DNA from 2 places in the Protofrankia sp. CiP1_Cm_nod4 genome. Region 1 is predicted to be linked to the other one. Evidence: riboswitches for the same ligand, from Rfam matches in the RefSeq annotation. Region 1 holds a riboswitch; the other holds the start of a gene.
The links. A riboswitch is a leader RNA that binds a small molecule or an ion and turns the genes downstream of it on or off. The one in region 1 is predicted to bind cobalamin.
Positions count from the first base shown of each region.

Region 2: it holds a riboswitch for cobalamin, as region 1 does, so the genes downstream of both, AC5LSR_RS02640 (VWA domain-containing protein) here and AC5LSR_RS10825 (DUF7676 family protein) in region 1, are expected to answer to the same signal.

Region 1 covers NZ_CEVIVC010000044.1:12,115-20,616, reverse strand. The annotation lists gene AC5LSR_RS10835 (hypothetical protein) at 1-475, opposite strand, end outside; gene AC5LSR_RS10830 (hypothetical protein) at 478-1,002, opposite strand; gene AC5LSR_RS10825 (DUF7676 family protein) at 1,249-1,410, opposite strand; cobalamin riboswitch at 1,569-1,755, opposite strand; gene AC5LSR_RS10820 (ArsR/SmtB family transcription factor) at 1,891-2,328, shown strand; gene AC5LSR_RS10815 (superoxide dismutase) at 2,727-3,338, opposite strand; gene AC5LSR_RS10810 (hypothetical protein) at 3,500-3,796, opposite strand; gene nicT (Nickel transporter NicT) at 4,266-5,411, shown strand; gene AC5LSR_RS10800 (nuclear transport factor 2 family protein) at 5,971-6,945, shown strand; gene AC5LSR_RS10795 (ATP-binding SpoIIE family protein phosphatase) at 7,199-8,502, opposite strand, start outside.
Region 2 covers NZ_CEVIVC010000006.1:12,966-23,214, reverse strand. The annotation lists gene AC5LSR_RS02650 (beta-ketoacyl-[acyl-carrier-protein] synthase family protein) at 1-713, shown strand, start outside; gene AC5LSR_RS02645 (beta-ketoacyl synthase N-terminal-like domain-containing protein) at 710-1,981, shown strand; cobalamin riboswitch at 2,195-2,320, shown strand; gene AC5LSR_RS02640 (VWA domain-containing protein) at 2,424-4,748, shown strand; gene cobO (cob(I)yrinic acid a,c-diamide adenosyltransferase) at 4,752-5,357, shown strand; gene AC5LSR_RS02630 (cobyrinic acid a,c-diamide synthase CobB) at 5,351-6,976, shown strand; gene cobI (precorrin-2 C(20)-methyltransferase) at 6,973-7,824, shown strand; gene cobM (precorrin-4 C(11)-methyltransferase) at 7,821-8,729, shown strand; partial or broken gene AC5LSR_RS02615 (bifunctional cobalt-precorrin 5A hydrolase/precorrin-3B C(17)-methyltransferase) at 8,872-10,249, shown strand, end outside.

The DNA of each region.
Region 1 (8,502 bases):
GGCCGTTGAGCGCGATGAGGAGCACCAGCCCGATCTTCACCCGTGTTATCGGCGTGGACAGGTCGGGATGCAGCAGGACACCGCTGAGCACGAGCCCCGCCAGCCCGGCCCAGATCAGCAGATGCAGGCCGTCCGCCACCCGGATGATGTCCGGGAAGCTGCGCCGGCCGGACAGCCACAACAGCGCGAAGAAGTCGATGGCGAGGACCGCGCCGAACCCTGCCACGAGTGAGGCGAGATGGACGAACAGGGCGGCGGTGTGCAGGACCGGGTCGGCGGTGACGTGGGTGGCGGTCCAGACGGCCGCCGCCCACCCGATGATGAGGATCATCCCGGCCGCGAGGAAACGGGCCCACCGTGGCAGAACTCCGCCGTTGGGTGGGGAGGCCTGGGTGATGATCAGAGCCGGGACGGGTCGCGTGTCCGCGGCCAGGGAAATGAGCTGATCGGGAGCTGTCCCTCCACCATCGGTCATGATCAGTGCTTGAGCGTGACGTCGGTGAAGGTGGCAGTCGCGCCGCTGGCCAACGCTGGCGTATGACCTTCCTCACCGTGCTGGAAGAAGGTCGGTATCCCGACTGTCGCGCGCAGCGTGTAGCTGCCGTCCCGCGGGATTGTGAAGTTGTCCGTGTGGTGGAAGCACTCGGCGTAGCAGAAGTTGAGCGTCTTCTCGTCCACGGCCGTGCCCTTGTCGTCGACGACCGCGAGTGTGACCGGTGCGTTCGGCACGATCCGGCCGGTGGCCGCCTCGATGGGGATGATCTCGATGTGGTGTGTCTCGCCGGCGGCGGGCCTGCGGAGCACCTGTTGCCCGTCGTTGCCCTCATACCAGCTTTCGGTGGCCTCGACCACGCCCTCCGGCGCCGCGGTGGAGGCGGTCGAGGTGCTGGCCGGGTGTCCCGGGGATGTCGTCGTGGCGCCGGTCGTCGAGTCGTCGGAGCAGGCGGTGAGGCCGAGCGGCAGGGAGACGGGCAGCGCGAGAAGGGCTGTTCGCCGGGACACGCATCCTCCTTCAGGAAGGCTTAACTATTAAGTTAGGATAACCTAAATGAATCACGTTTCGTCAACTAAATAACTCTTTCCACCTATGGAAACACTCTCCGTGATAACTATGGGCTGATGGGAGGCCTCGGCTTCCCGGCGCACCGTCGACAAGGATGATCCGACAAGGATGATCCGAATCATGCCCGGGTGCTCATGGGCCTTGCGTGAGGCGGCGGACAGGCGTGGGAGAAGAAGGTGGGCCGGTCAGTCATGCCGGAAACCGGCGCCGGTGCGGTCGAGCGGGTCGGGCGGGAGCCCGAGGGAGGTGGCGCGCAGGTGCTCCCAGGCGGCCAGCCGACTGAAGTCGGGGACGGCGCGTATCTGCTGGCTGTCGGTGAGGAAGGGGCCGGGGAGCAGCACGGTCATCTGAAAATCTGACCGCCGCCGACGATATCGACCCTGCGCCCGCGGTCCGCCGGGAATCCTGACGGTACAGATTCTGGTAGTACAAGCTCCGGCAGCACACATGACGGCACGTGCGGGCACCACGTACACCGACCGCCTCTCCAGCACCTCGTGGAATGGGTCTTTCCGGTGCCGTGGCCGGTCTCCTGGCTGACGGGTCCGCGCCTCCGGCCGGCCTTCCCAGGCGTGTGACGCCCAGTGACCTCCGCTGCGCCGCGGACGAGGCCGAAGACTTCCCGATCACAGTGGCGAGGGCCGCGCCGGTACTCCACCGGCTTCCCGAACACCACGGCCGGATCAGGCTACCCATCCGGGCCGGACACCTACAAGGATTGACATCTGAGCAGATGGCCAACTATGCGGCAGGGCCGCGCAGGGGGCTGCTCCACGGGGGCTGCCCCACGCAGGGGTGAGGCGTGGGCGGCGGCCGTCGATGGGAGTATGCGATCCATGCACCGCATCGCGCCGGCCCGGCCGGCTAAGGTGATCGACGGCGACCGGGCCTGCGATGCCGCAGGCGCGGTGGCGGACCGGGGCCGCATCCAGCACTGGGCGGCACGGTTCGCGATACTCGCGGACCCGGGGCGCCTCGCGATCATGATCGCGGTCCGTCATGCCGGCCCGATCTCCGTCTCCGGCCCGGCGGCCGGAGTGGGCATGAACGACACAGCGGTCTCGCAGGCGTTACGCATTCTCCGTTACCACGCCGTGGTCTCCCCGCACCGGGACGGACGTGTCATCTGCTACACCCTCAGTGACAACAGCATTGTCGACCTGCTGGACGGCGTCCATCCCGCCCCCGTTCTCGCGCACAACGGCACCGTGCACCCGGACAGCTCCGAGGAGAAACCGCATCCGCCGGCGCCGGCGACGGGCTGAGTGTCTGTCGCGGTGAGCCTGCCGAGGTGAGACGTCATTTTTTCGGGGGTCTGCTCATCGTCCGCCGGTGACGTATTGTCGTCCACGCCGCGGACCCGCTGATCTGGAAGACGGGTATCGGCAGCAGGACGGCCGACACCGCGCTGCCGGACAGCGGCACCGTGCGCGCGCACCAGAACCGCGCGAAGGCCGCGTCGCGGTACAGCGACGCGGCCTGGCGGTGGTGCGTTTTTCGCGGCCCTGGCCGCCTCCTCGGCCTCCCCGGGTTCCGCGGCCTCACCGGTACCGGTGGCGACAGGCGCCCGGCGGTACCGACGAGGTGGCCCCTGCGGTGGCCCGCGGCCCGGGACGCTGCCGGCCGGCAGCGATGGTCACCAGCCGGCCGGCCACGACCCGGGTCAGCCCTGGCGGGACTGCCGGGCCGCGGTGTGGCGGGCCGCGACGTCGGCCCAGTTGACGATGTTCCACAGGGCGGTGACGTAGTCGGCCTTGACGTTCTTGTACTGCAGGTAGAAGGCGTGCTCCCAGGCGTCGAAGACCAGCAGCGGGGTGCTGCCGACGCCGACGTTGCCCTGGTGGTCGTAGACCTGCTCGATCAGGAGCCGGTCGGCGACGGGCTCGTAGGACAGCACACCCCAGCCGGAGCCCTGGATCGTGCTGGTGGCGGCGGTGAGCTGGGCCTTGAACGCGTCGAACGAGCCGAAGTCGTTGGCCACGGCGTCGGCGAGGGCGCCGTCGGGCTTGTCACCGCCGTCGGGGGAGAGGTTCTGCCAGTAGAGCGAGTGCAGGACGTGGCCGGAGACGTTGAACGCGAGCGTCTTCTCCAGGCCGACGATGGCGGCGAAGTCGCCCTTGTCGCGGGCCTCGGCGAGCTTGTCGAGGGTGGTGTTGGCGCCGGCGACGTAGGCGGCGTGGTGTTTGTCGTGATGCAGCTGAAGGATCTCGCCGCTGATCGACGGCTCGAGGGCGGCGTAGTCGTAGGGCAGGTCGGGCAGTGCGTAGGTCGCCACTGGCGTGGAGTCCTCTCATCACGGTGAGAAATGGGACAGGTACAGGACGGAACACGGCGGATCCGTTCCTGGCTCTTGGGGCGCGGCCTCTCGGGGCGTGGCACCGGATGGGCTCGGCCGGCCGCGACGCGCGTGCGCCAGGCCGCCGGTCAGGGCGGCGGTCAGGGCGGCGGCTCGGTGACGTAGGCCCGTTGGATCGCGGCGAGCACGTCGCGCGGCCCACTGTCCGGGCCGGCGCGTTCGGCCAGGTGGTCGAGGGTGATGCCGCACAGCGTGGACAGGCCGAGGACGAGTTCGGCCACGGCCGCCGCGGGGTCCGCGCGCTCGGCGCCGTCGGCCATGACCCGCTGGACGCTGGCCCAGAAGAAGCCGGGGTCGTCGGCCGAGTCGGTGTAGGCGGTCATGACCTCGATCGCCACCGGCAGGCATCCCCCGGGGCCGCTCCCGATGTCACGCATCGCTACTCCTTGTCGTCAGCGCCGTCTACAACGATGCCTGTCGCGGCGTCCACCGGCGTCGTCACGAACGCCATCGTGAAGTACTTGTAATAAGGCTGTAACTGTAGGCCGTCCACAGTCGAAAAATGTAACTATATGTTTATCTATAATTACTATTAGTGGTAATTTGTTATACGCGATGAGGTCCGGCCTGCTCGCCGAGTGTGTCTCCTTCTCGCGGCCGTGCCGGCGCTCCCATGGCCGCCTCTCGCTACGCTCCGCTTCTTCCCGCTCCGCTTCGTTCGGCTTCGCTTCGTTCGGTTTCGTTCCCGCGCGTCGCGCCGGTGGCGAGCGGCCGGGCGAGGGCGACAGTTTGCAATCTATTACTTCCTGCAAGTGTCTTGCAGGAAGTGGCGGAGATGGTTAGCGTCCGCAGGCGCACCCACCCCGTCGGCGCTGCCGGGGCCGTCCATCCGGGAAGGATTCCGTCATGGCCGCTCAGGTCGACACCCCGCGCGCGGCGCGGCTCACCCGCATCCGCCAGGCACTCGGCCCGCGGGAGTGGGCGAGCGTGGCCGGCATGGCCGGCGTCATCATCGGGCTGCACGTGACCGGCTGGTTCGCCCTGATCGCGATCATCGCTCCGCGGCACTACCACTTCGGCGCCGACGGCCAGGTGTTCGGCATCGGCCTCGGGGTCACCGCCTACACCCTGGGGCTGCGCCACGCCTTCGACGCCGACCACATCGCCGCGATCGACAACACCACCCGCAAGCTGATGACCGACGGCCAGCGGCCGCTGTCGGTCGGGTTCTTCTTCTCCCTCGGCCACTCCACGATCGTCTTCGCGCTGGCGTTCCTGTTCGGCATCGGGATACGTTCGCTGGCCGGGCAGGTCGAGGACGACGGCTCCACCCTGCACGCCGTCACCGGCTGGATCGGCACCACCGTCTCCGGCGGCTTCCTCTACCTCATCGCCGCGATCAACCTCGGCGTGCTGCTGGGGATCCTGGGGGTGTTCCGGGACATGCGGCACGGGCGCTACGACGAGGCCGCCCTCGAGGAGCAGCTGAACTCCCGCGGCCTGATGAACCGGCTGCTCGGCCGCGTCACCAGGGCGATCACCAGGCCGTGGCAGATGTACCCGCTGGGTGTCCTGTTCGGTCTCGGCTTCGACACCGCCACCGAGGTCGCGCTGTTGTTCCTGGCCGCCGGGGCGGCCGGGGCCGGGCTGCCCTGGTACGCCATCCTCGTGCTGCCGGTCCTGTTCGCCGCGGGCATGAGCCTGCTGGACACCATCGACGGGTCGTTCATGAACTTCGCCTACGGCTGGGCGTTCTCCAGGCCCGTCCGCAAGGTCTACTACAACATCATGATCACCGGGCTGTCGGTCGCGGTCGCCTTCCTCATCGGCACCGTGGAACTGCTCGGCATCCTCGCCGAGAAGGCAAGCCTCACCGGCGGTTTCTGGGACTGGGTCAGCGGCCTGGACCTCAACATCCTCGGCTACTTCGTCGTCGCCCTGTTCGCCCTGACCTGGGCGGCCGCGCTGCTGGTGTGGAAGTACGGGCGCATCGAGGAGAAGTGGTCCCCCAGCAGCCGCGAGCACACCCGACAGGCCGAGCCCGCGAGCTGACCTCGGCCGCGCGCCCGGCGCGGCCGCCGTTCCGGCAGTGGTCGATCATGTCCGCATCCGCGCACACGCCCGCCGGCGGGTGGACGGGGCGGGCGGACGGTGCGGGCGGGTCATCCCACAGCCGGACGGAGTTCATCCCAGAGGGTGATGCGGGCCACGTTCCCCCGGAATATCGTCCTCAGCTGTGTAAGGAATGATTTCGGCGAACGAGGATCTGTTCCATACGGGGCGAACGTGCGGGATACCGCGGGCGGACGGCGTGGAGGGCCTGGTGGTCGAGGCGTTTGTGGTCGTCGGTGTGACGCGACGGGCCCGGCTGGCGGACCCCTGTTCGTTCCGGCGGCCGGCCGGCGCGTACCGGCCCCGCCCGGAACGCGCCGGCCGGACACTGCCGGGCGCCGTGGTGGGCTGTTGTCGTCCGGCCCCGCGGGTGGGCTGAACATTTCCCGGGAAGGCCCGTCTCCCCGAGCGGGCCGGTATCTCCCGAGAAGGTCGATATTTCGAAGTTCCGAGTTTTTGTTCCGGCTCGTGAAGGCTCGCGCAAGGACAAGGAGAAGTCGTGGCGCACTACAATTTCGGGATCAAATGGCTGAAAGCGTTCCGGGAGAGCGCTGAGGCGGTCTGCAAGCTCTACGACGACGAGAACTTCGTCTTCGAGGACGTGATGCTCGACCAGCACAACATCAACAACAAGCCGGATCTGCATCGCCTTTTCGCCCCGTACGCGAACAAGGACCCGGAGAACGGCATTGGCATCCACAACTTCCGGATTCGCTCCTACATCGGCAACGAGCGGGTGGGCCTGCTCCGCTGGGAGTGGAGCCCCGAGCACGCCGCGGTCTTCCTCGGCCTGGACGTCGCGAACAAGCCGTTCGGCACCCAGGGCCACACCTTCCACATCTACAACGAGAAGGGCCTGATCGTCCGCGAGTCCTCCTGGTGGGACGCGTCCGCGGTGCTGCGCGCGGTCGGGCCCGTCAGCCCCACCAAGAGCCTGACCGGCACCAAGCCCACCACGGTGAAGGTCTCCACCGGCGCCCCCTTCACCCGGGCGGCCAGCGGCCTGGAGCACGCCCAGCGGTGGGCCGCCGCCCTCGGCGGGGACACGGCCGCCCTGGCCGACCTGTACGCCGACTACTTCACCCTCGAGTGGACCAAGGTCGACGACCACCTCGACGACACCGTCACCGACCGCGAGACCCTTGTGGAGCGGCTCGGCGGGATCGCCAGCGGGGAGAACGGCACCTACACCTTCACTCCCACCGCGTGGTTCGGCGGGCCCGGCGACAGCTACGGCCTCATCCACTGGAACGTCCGGATCGAGGGGGCCACGACCTACCGTGGCCTGCCCACCAGCGGCAAGACGCTGGAGACCCTCGGCTCGACGTTCCACCAGTTCGACTCCGAGGGAAAGATCATCCTTGAGTCGACCTACTGGGAGGACAACCGCGTCTTCGAGGCGCTCGGGGTGCCGGTCATCCGCCCGCACTACTGGGACGAGAACTTCGATCCGGCCAGCCTGCTGCCCGGATAGCACAGGGCCCGGGCACACACCCGGTCGCTGACGGCGACGGGATGCGAGCGGGACCTGCGGCGGCGGTGCCAGGCGAGGATTCGAGATCCGGTGACAGAGCCGGTCCGGGTACCTCCGCCACGGCCCGCCGCCTGTTCGCGTGCGCGCACCGTTCGCGGGCGGCGCGCCCGGGCGTCCCGCCCGGCGCCCTGTCCGGGCCCTGGCGGGCGGCGCCCGGGACGCCCTGTTCGCGCTCTCTTTGTACGTCAGGTATCTATTTGTACGTCGGGTGTGTCGGCTGCTCGGTCCAGATGGTCTTGCCCAGGCGGCTGTAGCGGCTGCCCCACCGCCGGGTCATCTGGGCCACCAGGAACAGGCCGCGGCCCCCCTCGTCGGTGCTGCGGGCATAGCACAGCCGTGGCTGGGTGAAGCTGGCGTCCGAGACCTCGCAGACGAGCAGGTCGTCGCGGATCAGCCGGACCCTGATCGGGCCCTGCGCGTACCGGATGGCGTTGGTGATCAGCTCGCTGATGACCAGTTCCGTGCTGAAGGACAGGGTGTCCAGGTCCCAGTCGGCCAGCTGCCGGGTCGTGAGGCCACGGACCTCGGAGACCACGGACGGGTCGGCGGGGAACTCCCACTCGACGACGGCCTCGGCCGTCACGGTGCGGGTGCGGGCGAGCAGGACGACGATGTCGTCCGCGGGCGGGGCCGAGGAGGTGTCGCCAAGGAGGGCCTGGCCGATGTCGTCCAGAGACCGGTCGCTCTCGCAGAGTGACTCCAGGTGTCCGTGGAGCCACTCCATCCCCTGGGTGACGTCGCGGTCGTACCGGTTGAGCAGGCCGTCGGTGTACAGGGCGAGGACGCTGCCGGGCGCCAGCGTGATCTCGGTGACCTCGAAGGGCATCCCGCCCACGCCGAGCGGCGGCCCGGGGGTGACGTCGACGAAGTCGACCTTGCCCTCCGGCGTCACCACGGCCGGCGGCGGATGCCCGGCGCTGGCGATCGCGCAGCGGCCGGAGACCGGGTCGTACACCGCGTAGACGCAGGTCGCGCCCACCGTGTCCCGCCGGGACGGGTCGGCCTCACTGGCGAGCCGCTGCACGAGGTCGTCGAGGTGGGCGAGCAGTTCGCCGGGCTCGAGGTCGAGATCGGCCAGGGTCTGCACGGCGGTACGCAGCCGTCCCATGGTGGCGCTCGCGGGCAGGCCGTGCCCGATGACGTCACCGACGACGAAGGCCACCCGCAGCGAGGACAGCGGGATGACGTCGTACCAGTCACCGCCCACCTGGCGCCCGCGGTCGGCCGGGACGTACCTGCCGGCGGTCTCGGCCGCGGTGGTGTCGGTCCTCGCCTGGGGCAGCAGGGCCCGCTGCAGCGCGATGGCCGCCCGGCGCTCGCGGGTGTACCGGCGGGCGTTGTCGATGCTCAGCTCGGCGCGGGAGACGATCTCCCGTAGCAGCTTGCGGTCGTCCCGGTTGAAGACCGGGGCCGAGCCGGTCCGCCACACGCTGACGATCCCGAACAGCAGGCCGCGGACGTACAGGGGCGCGCTCATCCCCGAATGCGCGTCCAGCG
Region 2 (10,249 bases), on a different contig from region 1:
ACGGCGCGGCCGACGTGGTCATCGCGGGTGCCACGGACGCGCCGATCTCACCGATCTCGATCGCCTGCTTCGACGCGATCCGGGCGACCTCAGCGCGCAACGACGACCCGGAGCACGCCTCCCGGCCGTTCGACGCCACCCGGGACGGGTTCGTGATGGGGGAAGGCGCCGCCGTGCTCGTCCTGGAGGAGTGGGAGCACGCCCGCCGCCGCGGCGCCCACGTCTACTGCGAGGTCACCGGCTACGCGTCCCGCTCCAACGCCTACCACATGACCGGGCTGCGACCGGACGGTGTGGAGATGGCCGAAGCGATCACCAGCGCGCTCCGGCAGGCCCGCACCCCGGCCACGGCGGTCAGCTACGTCAACGCCCACGGGTCGGGCACCAAGCAGAACGACCGGCACGAGACGGCCGCCTTCAAACGCTCCCTGGGATCGCACGCCTACCAGGTACCGGTCAGCTCGATCAAGTCCATGGTCGGCCACTCGCTCGGGGCCATCGGCGCGATCGAATGCGCCGCCTGCGCGCTGGCCATCGAGCACTCCGTGGTGCCGCCGACGGCCAACTGGGAGAACCGCGACCCCGACTGTGACCTGGACTACGTGCCCAAGACCGCCCGTGACCAGCGGATCGACGTGGCGCTGTCGGTCGGCAGCGGTTTCGGCGGCTTCCAGTCCGCGATCCTGCTCGAGCGCGCGACGGTGACCCGGTGAGCGCCCCGGGCCAGTCCGCGGTGATCACCGGTATCGGCGTCGTGGCACCGAGCGGCATCGGGGCCGAGGCGCACTGGTCGTCCACGCTGCGCGGCGAGGTCAAGGTCGCCCCGGTCACCCGCTTCGCCACCCCCACGCCCGCCGCCGTCCTGGCCGGTACCGCGGCGCCCGCCGCCGTCCTGGCCGGTGAGGTGGACGGCTTCCAGCCCGAGGATCATCTCGACCCCCGGCTGATCGTGCAGACCGACCGGTGGAGCTGGCTGGCCCTGACCGCCGCCGGCCTCGCCCTCGATGACGCCGGCTACCGGCCGTCCGATCACGATCCGTACGACACCGCGGCCATCCTGGCCAGCGGCTCCGGCGGCAACGAGTTCGGGCAGCGGGAAATCGGGCGGCTGTGGAGCCAGGGCCGCCGGGCGGTGGGGGCCTACCAGTCCATCGCCTGGTTCTACGCGGCCAGCACCGGGCAGATCTCGATCCTCCACGGGCTGAAAGGCCCCTCAGGAGTGATCGTCTCCGGTGAGGCCGGCGGCCTGGACTGCCTCGGCGAGGCCCGCCGGGCCATCCGGCGGGGGACCCGCGCCGTGGTGGCGGGCGCCACCGAGGCCGCGGTCGCACCGTATGCGATGACCTGCTACGCCACGAGCGGGATGCTGACCGCGGGCACCCGTCCCGAGGAGGGCTACCGGCCCTTCTCCCGGCATGCCGACGGGTACGCGCCGGGCGAGGGCGGCGCCCTGTTCGTGGTGGAGGACGCCGCGGCGGCGCACGAGCGCGGCCACCGCGGCTACGGACGGATCGCCGGCTACGCGGCCACCCACGACGCCCACCACGACCGGCGCCCGGCACCCGGGCCGGACCCCCTCGTGCAGGCGATGCGACGCGCGCTCGACGACGCCGGCCTGACCCCCGGCAACGTCGACGTCGTCTTCGCCGACGGCATGGGAACACGTGAGCACGACCTGCTGGAGGCACGCGCCCTGGGCGAGGTCTTCGGTGACCGCCTCGCCCACCTGCCGGTGACGGCCCCGCACAGCCTGGTCGGGCGCCTGTGCGCCGGGACGCCGGCGCTCAACGTGGCGACCGCGCTCCTGGCGATGCGGGACGGCGTGGTCCCTCCGGTGGGCAACCTGACCGATCCGGACCCGGCATACGGGCTGCACCTGATCACGGGAGAACCACGCGGAATGCCGACGAACGTCATCATGATCAACGCCCGCGGCTACGGAGGGTTCAACAGCTGCCTCATCCTCACCTCGACTCCGTGATCGACACCGCCGTGACCGACGTCGCGGGGGAGGCGACATCGCGACCGCGGTCAACCGGCCGCGGCGGTTCAGCTCCGACGGCCTCCCATCCCGCGGCCATCCCGTCCGACATGCGCGGCACGGGTGCCCGCGTGCTCCTGAAGCGAGTGCGGGCAGGGTGAAGGGGTCCGCGTGGTGGCGGGTTGTGCCATGCTGGGTGGGCGACGGCAGTGGAGGAAGCCGGTGGGAATCCGGCGCGGTCCCGCCACCGTAACCGGGGAGCGAACCCTCACCGTGTGTCACGGACGTGTAGGCGTCCGGAAGGCCGAGGGGGAGCGGTGATCCGGGAGCCGGGATACTTCGGCCGTCCGCACCGTTACCGAGGGCGAGGAAACCCGAGGGAGGACCGCGGCATGCCCGTTCACGCCCGTCAGCCGGTGCCCGGCGCACGGTCGGGAGCACGATGACGGCCTACCCGCTGTCCGCGGTGGTGGGTATGGACGACCTGCGGCTCGCTCTCGTCCTCAACGCCGTGTCACCGGCTATCGGCGGGGTACTCGTCCGGGGGGAGAAGGGCACCGCCAAGTCGACGGCGGTACGGGGGCTCACCGCCCTGCTCCCGCCCCTGGCGGTGGTGGCCGGCTGCCGGTTCGCCTGCGACCCGGCCGCCGGTGACGCCGACTGCCCGGACGGCCCGCATCCACCCGAGGCTCCCGCCGTGACCCGGGCGGCGCGGATGGTGGAGCTGCCGGTCGGCGCCTCGGAGGACCGGGTGACCGGGGCGATCGACCTCGACCGGGCGCTCACCGAAGGCGTCACGGCGCTGCGCCCCGGGCTGCTGGCCGCCGCCCACCGCGGCCTGCTCTACGTCGACGAGGTCAACCTCCTGCACGATCATCTTGTCGACCTGCTGCTGGACGCGGCCGCGCTCGGCGTCGCCCACGTCGAACGCGACGGGGTGTCGGTCCGCCACGCCGCCCGGTTCCTGCTGGTCGGGACGATGAACCCGGAGGAGGGTGAGCTGCGCCCGCAGCTGCTGGACCGGTTCGGGCTGACCGTCGAGGTCGCCGCCAGCCGGGACCCGCGGGTGCGGGCCGAAGTGGTGCGCCGCCGGCTGGCCTACGATGCCGGCCCGCGGGCCTTCGCCGCCGCCTGGGCGGAGCAGGACGCCGCCCTCGCCGCCCGGATCGCCGCCGCCCGCGACCGGCTGCCCGCCGTGGAGCTCTCCGAGACGGCGTTGCGCCAGGTCACCGCGGTCTGCGCCGCCTTCGACGTGGACGGGATGCGCGCGGACGTGGTCACCGCCCGCACCGCGATCGCGCTGGCCGCCTGGGAGGGCCGCGAGCGCGTCACCGCCGACGACATCCGCCGCGCCGCCCGCCTGGCCCTGCCACACCGGCGCCGCCGGGGCCCGTTCGACGCCCCCGGCCTGGACGAGGACACCCTCGCCGACGCTCTGGAACAGGCCCTGGAACAGACCGGGGAGCCACCCACGGACGACCCTGACGGACCGCCACCGGCCGGCGGCGGGGGCGGCGGAGGCAGTGGCGGCGGTGGCGGCGGTGGATCCGCCGGCGGCCACGGCAACGGCGGTGCCGCTACCGACAGTGACGAGAATACCGGTGCCGGGCCGCCGTTCACGTCGGCCGGCGACCTGCCGGCCCCGCGCCCGGCGGAATCGGAGCCCCTGCACCGGGCGGAAACGCAACAGACGGAGACGGACGCGGAACCGTGGCCCGCCGGCGGGCCGGCCACCGCGTCCGAGCACAGCCGGTACGAGCAGCCCGACCCGTCGCGCGGACGGGCGGACGCCGCTGGCAGCGCACACCCCGCCGGCCCGCCCGGCCCGGTGTTCCGCCCCCGCCGCCTGGAGATCCCCGATGTCGGTACCGGTCTCGGCGCCGCCGGGCGGCGCTCCCGGGCCCGTACCCGCCACGGCGCGGTGGTCACCGCCTCGCCGGAGGCCCCTGGCCTGCACCTGCCGGCGACCCTGCGGGCCGCCGCGCCCTGGCAGCAGGCCCGCGGACGCCACGGGCCGGGGCTGCTGCTGCGGCCGTCCGACCGGCGCGGCGCCGTCCGGGAGGGACGCGAGGGCAACCTGGTGCTGTTCGTGGTGGACGCCAGCGGCTCCATGGCCGCCCGCGCCCGGATGCGCACGGTCACCACCGCCGTGCTCTCCCTGCTCCTGGACGCCTACCAGCGCCGCGACCGGATCGGAATGATCACCTTCCGGGGTGCCGACGCCGAGGTCGTCCTGCCGCCGACGTCGAGTGTGGAGGTGGGCGCGGCCCGGCTGCGTTCCCTGCCGACCGGTGGGCGCACCCCGCTCGCCGCCGGGCTCACCCGCGCCGGGCAGGTGCTGGCCGCCGAACGCCGGCGTGACCCCGACCGGCGCGCGCTGCTGGTCGTCGTCACCGACGGCCGGTGCACCACCGGCCCGGATCCGGCCGCCGCCGCGCACGCGCTGGCCCGCGCCGGGGTGGCCAGCGTCGTCGTCGACTGCGAGAGCGGCTATGTCCGCCTGGGCCTGGCCGGCCGGCTGGCCACCGCCCTCGGTGGCACGACCGTCCCGCTGGCCGCCCTGTCGGCGGCGGCCGGCCCGGCGGCCCCCACCAGCTCCGCGGATCCCGCCGGCTCCGCGGATCCCGCCGGCGCTGTCCGCCCGGTATGGCCGGCGCGCCCCGCCAGCCCGGTGCGTCCGATATGGCCGGCGGGATCCGCCCGGCCCGGCAGGCCCGCCGGGCCGACACCGTCCACACCGTCCACCCAGCCTGGGAAGGTGGCCTGAGGGATGCCGCAGGGACAGCCGGCCGTGATACCCGACGACGGCCTGACCACCCGGGCCCGCCGGGACCGCCCGCTGCTGATCGTCCACACCGGTGACGGCAAGGGGAAGTCGACCGCGGCGTTCGGGCTGGCCCTGCGCGGCTGGGCGCAGGGCTGGCCGGTCGGGGTGTTCCAGTTCGTCAAGTCCGCGAAATGGCGGATCGGGGAGGAACGGGCACTGCGCACGCTGGCCACCACCGGCGAGGGCGGCACGGTCACCTGGCACAAGATGGGCGAGGGCTGGAGCTGGGTGCAGCACCGCATCGACCCGGGCGCCCAGCCCGCCGACGCCGCGCGCGAGGGCTGGGAGCAGATCCGCCGGGACCTGGCCGCGCAGACCTACCGGCTCTACGTCCTCGACGAGCTGACCTACCCGCTGAAGTGGGGATGGATCGATGTGGCCGAGGTCGTCGAGACGCTGCGCGCCCGGCCCGGGCGCCAGCACGTCGTCGTCACCGGCCGCGCCGCGCCGCCGCGGCTGCTCGACGCCGCCGACCTGGTGACCGAGATGACCAAGGTGAAGCATCCGATGGACGCCGGCCAGAAGGGCCAGCGGGGGATCGAATGGTGAGCGGCCCCGGCGCCGCCGGCATCGCCCTGCCCCGGCTGCTGGTCGCGGCCCCGGCCAGCGGCGCGGGCAAGACCACCGTGGCGACCGGGCTGATGGCCGCCCTGACCGCCCGCGGCCTGCGGGTCTCCCCGCACAAGGTCGGCCCGGACTACATCGACCCGAGCTACCACGCCCTGGCCACCGGCCGCCCCGGGCGCAACCTCGACGCCGTGCTCTGCGGCGAACAGCGCATCGGCCCCCTGCTCGCCCACGGCGCCCGCGGCGCCGACATCGCCGTCGTCGAAGGGGTGATGGGCCTGTTCGACGGGGTGTCGCTGCCACGGCCCGGCCAGCCCGTGGACTTCGCCTCCGCCGCCCACGTGGCCCGGCTGACCGCCACCCCGGTCGTGCTGGTCGTGGACGCGTCCGCCGCGGGCCGCTCGGCCGCGGCCGTGGTGCACGGCTTCGCCACCTGGGATCGGCGGGTGCGCCTGGCCGGTGTCGTGTTCAACCGGGTCGGTTCGGCCGGCCACGAGCGCCTGCTGCGGGACGCCGTCGCCGGCCTGCGCATCCCCGTGCTGGGGGTGCTGCGCCGGGACGACGCCGCCGCGGTGCCCTCGCGGCATCTCGGGCTGGTGCCGGCGGCCGAGCGGGCGCCGGCCGCGGCCGAGGCGGTCCGGGCGCTGGGGGCGCTGGTCGCCGCATCCTGCGATCTCGACGCCGTGCTTGCGCTGGCCCGCTCGGCCCCGCCGCTGGACGCCCGCCCCTGGACGCCGTCGGACGCCGTGGCCGAGACCGGCGAGACCCGCGAGACGGCCGGGCCCGGCGGCGGGCGGCCGGTGCGGATCGCTGTCGCGGGCGGGTCCGCGTTCACGTTCGGTTATGCCGAACAGGTCGAACTGCTGCGCGCCGCCGGGGCCGAGGTCGTCACCGTCGACCCGCTGCGTGACGAGACGCTTCCGGACGGCACCGACGGACTGGTGATCGGCGGCGGGTTCCCCGAGGAGCACGCCGCCGCGCTCGCGGCCAACGCGCCGCTGCGGGCCGAGGTCGTCGCGTTGGCGCGCCGGGGCGCGCCGATCGCCGCCGAATGCGCCGGCCTGCTCTACCTGGCCCGCTCCCTCGACGGGCATCCGATGTGCGGCGTCCTCGACGCCGACACGGCGATGGGGCCACGTCTCACTCTCGGTTACCGTCAGGCGGTCGCTGTCTGTGACAACTCGCTCGTGACCGCCGATACCGTGGTGACCGCGCACGAGTTCCACCACACGCAGGTCATCCCGCCGACCGCCAGCACGACCGCCGCTGCTGCCGCTGCCACCACCCCTGCCGACACGGCTCCGGTTCTCGCTGGCGGCCGCGCCGGCCCCACGGCCGGGCCCGCCGCCGGAGCGTCCTTTCCCGGGGAGGCGCGCTTTTTCCCAGGGGACGTGCCACAGTCGGCCTGGCGGGTGGACGACCGGGCGGAGGGGTTCGTACGCGGCAACGTGCACGCCTCCTACCTGCACCTGCACTGGGCCGGCGTGCCCGGGGCGGCCTGCCGGTTCGTCGCCACGGCCCGCGGGGCGAGAGCGGCCGGGCCGTCCGCGGCGGCCGTCCGTGCTCCCGGCGCGGCACGGAGCGCGGGAGGAGCGCGATGAGCTCCAGGAACGTCGAGGGCAGCGAGGGCGCCGGAAGCCCCGGAAGCCCCCGGGCAACGCCGTCGAAAACCGCAACGTCGCGCGGCAAGGGCAGCGAGGGCGCCGGAAGCCCCGGGGCGGTTCCGCCGCGCGCCCGGCTGGTCGGTGTCGGCGTCGGGCCCGGCGACCCGGATCTGGTGACGGTCCGGGCCGCGCGGACGCTGGAGCGGGCCGACGTCGTGTTCGTCCCGGTCAGCGAGGGGATGCCGCCGCCGGGCCGGGCCGAGGCGACCGTGCGCGCGCACGTCACCCACGACCGGATCCGCCAGGTGACGTTCCGGATGACCGGGGACGCCGACTACGACGCCCCGGCGGCCGTGGTCATCCAGGCCCTGCGCGAACACCCCACGGGCAGTGTCGCGTTCGCCACGATCGGTGATCCGAACGTCTACTCGACCTTCACCACGCTGGCCGCCCGGGTCCGCACGCTGTTACCGGAGGTCACCATCGAGACCGTTCCCGGCATCATGGCCATGCAGGATCTCGCCGCCCGCTCCGGCACGGTGCTGGCCGTGGGCACCGAGACCGTGGCGCTGCTGCCGCTGACCGCCGGTGTGGACGCCTACCGCCGGGCGGTCGCCGACCACGACACCGTGATCGCCTACAAGGGCGGACGCGCGCTGCCGCAGGTCCTCGACGTGCTGGCCGAGGCCGACCGGCTGACCGGCACACACGGCGCGGCCGTCTACGGCGCCTGCACGGGCCTGCCCGAGGAGGACATCCGCCTCGCCGCCGACCTGCCCCGCGACCAGCCCGGCCCCTACCTGTCCACGGTGATCTCCACCCGGCGCCGGCAGTGGCCGGCATGACCGCCCGCCCGCCCGGGCGGGTCACGTTCGTCGGGGCCGGCCCCGGGGCCGCGGACCTGCTGACCCTGCGCGCCGCCCGGGTGATCGGCGAGGCGGACGTGGTCATCTGGGCGTCCTCGCTGGTGCACCCGGACGTGCTCACCCATGCCCGCGACGACGCCGAGATCGTCGACTCGGCCGGGCTGCCGCTGGAGGGCGTCCACGAGATCTACCGGCGGGCCGCGGCCGGCGGGCTCGCGGTGGCCCGCGTCCACTCCGGTGACCCGGCGCTGTGGGGTGCGGTGCAGGAGCAGCTGGAGATCTGCGCCGAGCTGGGGCTGGCCACCGACATCGTCCCCGGGGTCAGCAGCTTCACCGCGGCGGCCGCGGCCGTCGGGCGCGAGCTGACCGTCCCCCAGGTGGCCCAGTCGGTGATCCTGACCCGGCTCGCCGGCGGGAAGACCCCGATGCCGCCCGGGGAGGAGGTGGCCCGGTTCGCCGCGCACGGCACGACCATGGCGCTGTTCCTCTCGGCGGCCCGTTCCAGCCAGCTGCAGGCCGAGCTCACCGCCGGTGGCTACCCACCGGAGACACCCTGCGTGGTCGCCTACCGGGTGAGCTGGCCGGAGGAGCTGATCGTGCGGTGCGCGCTCGCCGACCTCGCCGCCACGATCCGTGAGCACAAGCTGTGGAAGCACACGCTGGTGCTCGTCGGCCCCGCCCTCGCCGCCGGCGGGACCCGCTCCCACCTGTACCACCCCGGTCACTTCCACGGCTTCCGCCGGGCCGACCGGGCCGCCCGCACCACGCTGCGGGCGGCCCGGGACAACTCCGAGGCCCCCCGCGCCCGCGACATTCCCGTCCGTGACGACCCTCGTGCGTCCGATGCGTCCAGCGCCTCACGTGAAGGGCCCGGGCCCACATGATCAACCTTCGTTGGGACGTCCCGCGCAGGCCGCCACGCAACCATCCCGGATGCGGTCGCGCGGCTGACAGCGACCGACAGGGACAGCCGTCCGCTGGGGAGAACGCGCCGGTGCGCACCACCATGAACGATCACAATGACGGATGGTCACGATGACGGACGCCAGGACACCGGGCCGGTCGGGCATCGGCCTGGTCGCGGTGACCGCCGCCGGCCGCGCGGCCGCCCGGGATCTCCAACGGGCCTGGCCGGACGCCCGCCACTACGACGGCACGGCCCGCGAGGCGCTCACCGCCGCCGTCACCGCATGCGCCGGGGTGGTCTGCTTCCTCGCGACCGGCGCGACCGTCCGGCTGCTGGCCGGCACCCCCGACACCGGCAGCCTGCTCACCGGCAAGGACAGCGACCCGGGGGTGGTCTGCGTGGACGAGGCGCGCCGGTGGGCGGTCGCCCTCGTCGGCGGGCACGCCGGCGGAGCCAACGACCTCGCCGAGCGGGTCGCCGCCACCCTCGGCGCGACCGCCGTCGTGACCACCGCCAGTGACGCCGCCGCGGTCCCCGCCCTGGACTCCTTCGGCGCCGACATCGGCCTGCGCGTCGAGCCCGGATCGCGGCTCGCCGCCGTGGGCACGGCGCTGCTCGCCGAGCAGCCCGTGACCCTGTACACGGACGCGGTCTGGCCGCTGCCGCCGTTGCCGGGAACGGTCCGGCCCGCCGATCTCACCGATCTCACCGATCTCACCGGCCGGAGCGGACCCGCCGATCACCCCTTTCCCACTGCTCCAGGCGCCCTCGGCGGCGCCGATGAACCCGACGGGAGCAGTGCGCCGGCCACGTCACAGGCCGGACCAGCCACGCCGGCCACGTCAGTCCCGCCGGTCCCGCCGGATCGGCCGGATCGGCCGGCGGCGCCCGCCATCGTGATCACCGACCGGGTCGTCACGCCGCCGGCGCCCGCGGTGGTCTACCGGCCGCCCAGCCTGGTCGTGGGGGTCGGCGCGAGCCGGGGCGTACCCGCCGACGAGATCGTCGACCTCGTCGAGCGCGCGCTGGCCGATGCCGGGCTGGCACCGCTGGCCGTGCGTCACCTCGCCACCGTCGAGGCCAAGCGGGACGAGGCCGGCATCGTCGCCGCCGCCCGCCGGTTCGGCTGGCCGCTGGTCGTGCACCCGGCCGAGGCGCTCGCGGCCGTCGACGTCCCGCATCCCTCCGAGGTGGTGCGGGCCGCGGTCGGCACGCCGAGCGTCGCCGAGGCGGCGAGCCTGCTCGGCCCCGACGCGGGTCTGTCCGCCGGCACCGCCGAACTCGTCGTGCCCAAACGGGCGAGCGCGCACGCCACCGTGGCGGTCGCCCGCCACCGTCCCCGCGGCCGGCTGGCCATCGTCGGCCTCGGCCCCGGCGACCGGGACCTGCTCACCCCACGCGCCGCCCGCGAGCTCGCCCGCGCCAGTGTGATCGTCGGTCTGGACCAGTACGTCGACTCCGTCCGCGACCTGATCCGGCCGGGCGCGCGCGTGCTCG